Regions from separate parts of the Moraxella sp. CTOTU49097 genome, predicted to be linked through region 1. Evidence: predicted binding sites of a transcription regulator. Region 1 holds the regulator's gene; the other holds the start of a gene.
The links. The regulator PhoB, encoded in region 1, activates phosphate uptake and scavenging genes when phosphate is short. The targets are predictions, from matches to a motif close to TGTCATNAANCTGTCATAA.

Region 1 (3,423 bases):
GTCAAGGACTTATTGATAATTTGTATCTCAACACGGGACATGGCACTTTGGGCTGGACGCACTCGAACGGCTCGGCAAAAGCGATTGCTGATATCATGCAAGGGCGCCAGCCACAAGTAAACTTTAACTTTGTGGGCTTGCAGGATTAAGGGATTGGGTTGGAATACTGGCAGATTTTGGAAAGGTCACAGTGAAGGTTGAGCCTGTGCCAACTGTAGAGGTGATATCCAAGGTGGCATGATGCTGATACAAGACATGCTTGACAATCGCTAGCCCCAAACCGGTACCCCCTGTGTCACGGCTTCGACCCGTGTCCACGCGATAAAAACGCTCGGTTAAGCGCTGAATATGGCGCTGCTCGATACCAATGCCATTGTCGGTCACGCTAAAACATACCCCCGCGTCACACTCATGCCAGCTAATACTAATCTCACCACCTTTTGGGGTGTATTTCATGGCATTGGTAATCAGGTTACTGAGCGCACTTCGCAGATAATCTTCATAACCCAAAATATGTAACGTGCTGTCGATGTGCAAATGAATCATATGGTCGTATGACTTGTTGTACATTTGCGCATCGTCAAACAATTGCATTAGCATTTTGGGAATGTCAATATCTTTGGGCTCAGTGGGCTTTTCATCGTTTTCTAGTCGAGATAATAATAGTAAGTCATTGATGATGTTATTCATGCGCTGACTTTGCTGCATCATCTGAGTAAACGCGCGAGCAATACGCGGATCTAAATCAGGCTGTTCACTCAAAGTCTCCACATACCCCATGATGACGGTAAGCGGCGTACGCAGTTCATGCGAAACATTTGCCACAAAGTCTTTTCGCATCTGTTCTAAGTGCTGAAAACGGGTGACATCATAAATCAGCAGTAATTTTTCTTGCCCAAATTTGGTAATCTTGCACTGCACATAGCGCTCGATATTAGATGGGCTATGGATACGTACACCATCGGGATAGTCTTCAATGTGGTGATAATATTGATGAAAAAGCGGATGACGAATAATGGTCAACACATTGCGACCTTGGTCGGGCGCTTTAAAATGAAAAAGCCGTTCGGCAGAGTTGTTCCACCATTCGATACAGTCGTTTTTGTCAATCAGAATAATCGAGTCTTGCAATGCACTCAGCGAGTCGCGCACTTTTTGCACCAGCGAAACGGTTTGCTGATGCGCCAATTTCTCTTGGCGATTGACTTGGTAGATATTACTGGCAATGACATTAAGGTTGGGCTCAAATGCAGGCGGCGGCTCATCGGGGTTTTTGTTATACCACGCTTTAAAGCGTTGTATCGACCATAAAAAATATAGCTGATACAAGCAAAGCCCTATCGCCAGTCCCCAACCCCAAAACCCTAATAGCCCGCCAATCAACAGCCCGGCAACCCCAGCTGTGACGACGGGTGAAATGCTCGCCCACATATTAATTTTTCTAGCATCCATTGAGACAGCTTACTATAGCGAAGTTGGGATAAGTTGGCAAAAATTTCAATGCGATTAATCAGGCTATTGTTAGTCGATTTTATTAGAAAAGCGATAGCCTGTGCCACGTACAGTTTGGATGTAGTCTGCAAACCCAAATGGCTCAAGCACTTTACGCAGGCGGCGGATATGCACGTCAATGGTACGATCTTCGACATACACATTGCCACCCCACACTTGATCGAGTAGCTGGGTGCGGGTATAAGCGCGCTCGGGATGACTCATAAAAAAAGCAAGTAGCCGATACTCTGTCGGTCCGATATCCACCGCTTTGTTATTGGCACTCACGCGCTGACTGGCAGGGTCTAGCGACAAGCCACCTACGTCAATGGGTTTTTCGCCTGACAATGCGCTACTACGGCGCAATACCGCTTTGATACGGGAAACCAATTCACGGGTGGAAAACGGCTTGGTGATATAGTCATCTGCCCCAGCGTCAAGTCCTTGAACTTTGTTGTCTTCTTCGCCTTTGGCAGTGAGCATGATGATAGGAATTTCAGAGAGCATTTCATCTTTCTTCAGGCGGCGGCATAAATCAATGCCTGATAGCCCATTGGGTAGCATCCAATCTAATAAGATGAGGTTGGGGCGATGATCGACCACCAAATGATGGGCTTGAGAGACTTCTGAGGCTTGCAAACAATCAAATCCTGCCATCTCTAGTGTGGTCACGATCATTTCTCGAATGGCAGGCTCATCTTCCACTACCAAAATAGTTTCATTTTTCATAAATTTCTCAAGCGATAAAAATAGGCAACTGTTTGTCAAAATAATTTTATGACAACAATATTACAATGCCCATATTACAACTTCAGAATATGACAAAAAAATGACAACGATAAGTTTTTAGGACTTTTATTTGTGGTGTTGTAAAAAATTCGGTGTTTGACTCAATTTTTGGTACTTAACACAGGTCGCATCACAGTTCAAAAATAAAATTTATCGGACCATCATTGCAACTGCTGACTTGCATGTTTGCGCCAAATTCGCCTGTCTGCACGGCCGCATATTGCGTCTTGGCATATGCGACTATCTGAGCAAACAAAGCTTTGGCAGTGTCGGGCGCCATCGCGGGCTTAAAATCAGGACGTCTACCCGATTGGGTATTGGCAAGCAGGGTAAACTGCGACACTAACAGTAAGCCGCCATTAACCTGTTGCACGTTTTTATCCATTTTGCCTAGCTCATTTTCAAATACGCGATAGGTGAGGATTTTATCAATCATTTTTTGCCCCATCGCAAGCGTATCATCATGCCCAAGTCCAAGGTAGACAAGTACGCCATGGGCAATCTCGCCGACGATTTGTTGTGGGTGAGGCGCTTGGTTGACTGCTACTTTGGCAAATTTCACCCGTTGTAATACTGCTTTCATAATTTTTCCTATCCGTCAGTTTGAGCGTAAGCGGCTTGACTCATAGCCTAAAGTTGAATATACCGTGATTCTAAGGGGGATTTTGATTATAATAAGCCAACTTTAAAATGCCAATCTCGAGTAACTTATGACCTTGTTTACGACGTTACAATCGCTTGTCCCACAACAAAAAATCAGTGAAATCGCAGGTCGTCTTGCCCAAAGCCGTCATCCGATGGTGAAAAAAACCTTTATTCGTACCTTTGCTTCGGTGTATGGCATCAAGCTAGAGGAATATGCGCGCGGTAGTTTTTCTCAGTATGACAGTTTTAATGATTTTTTTACCCGTGAGCTCAAAGACGGCGCGCGCAAGATTGATGATGACCCAAATGCGCTGATCTGTCCTGCAGATGGCATGATATCGCAATTGGGGCAAATCGATAAAGACCAAATCCTACAGGCCAAAGGCAAATCGTATGAAGTTGGGCAATTGCTCGCGGATTATGAACTTGGCAAAGCCATGCAAGAGGGGAGTTTTGTCACCGTGTATTTGGCACCGACCAATTATCACCGCGTGCATA
Region 2 (3,423 bases), on a different contig from region 1:
TTATTTATCGTTTAAGGAAATACCATGCGTGTGCTAGGACTGGAAACATCCTGCGATGAAACGGGATTAGCCATTTTTGATAGTGACCAACGTCACCAACCCAATCAAGGTTTGGTCGGGCAAGTGCTATATAGTCAAATCGCGCTACATGCGACGTATGGTGGGGTGGTTCCTGAACTTGCAAGCCGCGATCATATCCGTAAATTAGTGCCCTTGTTGCAGCAACTGCTGGATGACTGCCAACTCAACAAAACCGATATCGATGCCATTGCCTTTACCAAAGGTCCTGGACTGGTGGGCGCGTTGATGACAGGGGCATTGTTTGGTCGCAGTTTGGCGATGGCATTGGGTATTCCTGCGATTGGCGTACATCACATGGAAGGACACTTACTCGCGCCGCTATTAGGCGCCAATCCGCCTGATTTCCCGTTTGTCGCGTTGCTGGTGTCGGGTGGACATACCATGTTGGTGGCTGTCAAAGGCATTGGGCAATATGAAATATTAGGTGAGTCGATTGATGATGCCGCAGGTGAATGCTTTGATAAAGCTGCTAAAATGCTAGAGTTACCTTATCCTGGTGGACCTAATATTGCCCGCTTGGCGCAAACAGGCAATCCGTTAGCCTATGAATTACCGCGCCCGATGCTGGGTAAAGGATTGGATTTTTCTTTTAGTGGGATGAAAACCGCCGTGCATAATTTGATTAAAGACCATCCAACCGATAGCCATAATCCTGAGCATGCCCAAACGCGTGCCGATATTGCAGCAAGTTTTCAATATGCGATGGTCGATACGTTGGTGAAAAAATGCGTCAAAGCCTTGCAGCAAACGGGCATGAAACGTCTGGTGATCGCAGGCGGGGTGAGTGCCAATCAACAACTACGAGAATCGCTAGCTGAGGCATTAGCCAAAATCAACGCCACCGTGCATTATGCACCGCCTGCCCTGTGTACTGACAATGGCGCCATGATTGCCTTCGCCGGGTGGCAGCGCTTGAATGCCGGTCAACACGATGAGCTAGCGGTTAGCTGCTTGCCGCGTTGGGACATGACAACGCTGCCTGCTGTCAATCCAGTTAACCCATAACCACCACAAGGATTTAAAGATGCCATGGCTGTGGATAGGACTAGGGGCGGGATTTGGGGCAATGCTGCGCTGGTGGTTAGCCAGAATCAACAGCGTACATCCTTGGTTGCCCTATGGCACACTATTTGCCAATGTACTAGGCGGGCTGTTGATGGGATTTGCCTTGATACTCACCCAAAAGATGCACCCAAACTTACGACTGTTTATCACCACCGGGTTTTTGGGGGGGCTAACAACCTTTAGTACGTTTAGTGCCGAAGTGTTTACTTTGTTGAATAGCGGCAAGGTATGGCAAGGTTTAGCCTTGATTGGCATCCATGTGCTTTTAACCTTGGTTGCGACTGCCATTGGTTTTTACAGTCTTAAGCTGCTAACTTAAGAAGCTGTTAAGTTAAGAAGCTTTAAATGATTAATCGCTTCTTTCCCATGCACCGCTAAAAGTCGCAAAGCTTTTATAGGCTTTGCAAATCGATAAGCGAGTTAAATGTAGTTATCTACTCTATTTATACCGTGCGCAATCGGTCAGTCATCAAATTGTCATGATACTGTCACATTTCTTTGTAATCATATACACAATTTTTATACAAACCGAATTATGGTTATTATCATGACAGTTAAATCGGTCAGCATTGAGCTATCCTAGTAAAAATAACCAAAGAAAGTTAAATCGTACCGTTGGTGACAGTTATTTCATTCAGGCAGTTTCATTGTAAACTCAAAAAACGTTTTTAGGAGCTATCCATGCGTTATTCATTATTAAGTGTTGTCATAGCATCGACCTTAGCATTAACCGCTTGTGGCAACAAACAAGCAGACAATCAAGCAGCGGGTGCCTCAGCAACGTCAAGCACTGCAGGTAGCAACAAAAACGCCGTATTTACCATCACAGGTGCAGGCGCCTCTTTCCCACAACCTATTTATGCTAAATGGGCAGCTGAGTTCAAAAACGCCACTGGCGGTCAAGTAAATTACCAATCAATCGGTTCATCAGGTGGTATCAAACAAATCCAAGCCAATACTGTTGACTTTGGTGCGTCGGATGCGCCTTTAAGCAAAGAAGAGTTGGATAAAAGCGGTTTAATCCAGTTCCCAACCGTTATCGGTGGTGTTGTACCGGTTGTTAACATCGAGGGTGTTGCACCCGGTCAATTAAAACTAGACGGTGCCACCCTTGCCAATATCTACTTGGGTAAAATCACTAAATGGAATGACCCAGCGATTACCGCATTAAACGCAGGTGTGACACTACCAGATGCGCCAATCACGACGATTTTCCGTTCTGACGGTTCAGGTACAACCTTTAACTTTGCAAGCTACTTAGCCGCTGTATCACCAGAATGGAAAGCAGGTCCAGGTGTAGATAAATCCATTAAATGGCCAACCGCTGCGACAGGTGCAGGTGGTAAAGGTAACGAAGGCGTGGCAAGTAACGTCGCTCGTGCCAAAAACTCAATCGGTTATGTTGAGTACGCTTACGCAAAACAAAACAAAATGTCGCATACTCAGCTAAAAAATGCAGCAGGCAACTTTGTACAACCGTCGGCTGAAAGCTTTGCCGCGGCGGGTAATGCAGATTGGAAAGGTACACCAGGCTTTAACATCGTATTGACTAACCAAGCAGACCCAAATGCCTGGCCAATCTCTGCAGCAACATTCATCTTAGTCCATACTAAACCAACCAGACCAGAAAACGTCAAAAATACCCTTAAATTCTTTGACTGGGCGTATTCAAACGGTGATGAATCAGCAAAATCCTTGGACTTTGTACCATTCTCAGCAGAAAGCAAAGCTATTTTCCGTGACGAGTGGAAAAAAGTTGTAGGGGCTGATGGTAAGCCACTATTTAGCTCAGAGGCTGCCACAGCAACTGCGTCAGCGGCAAAATAATCTCATGATGATGGTTAACAGTTAACAGGGTTAGGCGTGTCAAACGATACGTAGAGCAATAAACAAGTTAGTGCTCTACGTTTTTTTTTCAAATTTCTAGAATTAGTAAACTAAAACTATTTTTTGATGGCTGGGTTCTTATGTCGGATTTACACGCAAAACTCGCAAAGCAAAAACAATTAGACTGGTTGTTTGTCAACGCGACTCGTCTTTTTGCGTTTATCGTGCTGCTGTTGTTAGGTGGTATCTTAATCTCACTATTTCTTGGCGCATTGCCAAGTATGAAAGCGTTTGGCATTAACTTTTATACCAGTAAAGACTGGGATACAGGGATGGATGTATACGGCGCACTCGCACCAATCTATGGGACGCTAGTGACTTCTGTCATTGCCATTTTGATTGCGGTGCCGGTAAGTTTTGGTATTGCCATGTTTTTGACAGAGCTTTGCC

Region 2: a site for PhoB is predicted at 1,622-1,640, ahead of pstS (phosphate ABC transporter substrate-binding protein PstS). Genes of this name have one in related genera too.

The regions. Positions count from the first base shown of each region.
Region 1 covers NZ_DAMBOA010000004.1:91,591-95,013, forward strand. Annotated here, with positions in the region: gene RT064_RS04125 (D-amino acid dehydrogenase) at 1-149, shown strand, start outside; gene phoR (phosphate regulon sensor histidine kinase PhoR) at 124-1,452, opposite strand; gene phoB (phosphate regulon transcriptional regulator PhoB) at 1,522-2,220, opposite strand; gene dtd (D-aminoacyl-tRNA deacylase) at 2,411-2,863, opposite strand; gene asd (archaetidylserine decarboxylase) at 2,991-3,423, shown strand, end outside.
Region 2 covers NZ_DAMBOA010000020.1:17,827-21,249, forward strand. Annotated here, with positions in the region: gene tsaD (tRNA (adenosine(37)-N6)-threonylcarbamoyltransferase complex transferase subunit TsaD) at 25-1,086, shown strand; gene crcB (fluoride efflux transporter CrcB) at 1,106-1,465, shown strand; gene pstS (phosphate ABC transporter substrate-binding protein PstS) at 1,828-2,973, shown strand; gene pstC (phosphate ABC transporter permease subunit PstC) at 3,114-3,423, shown strand, end outside.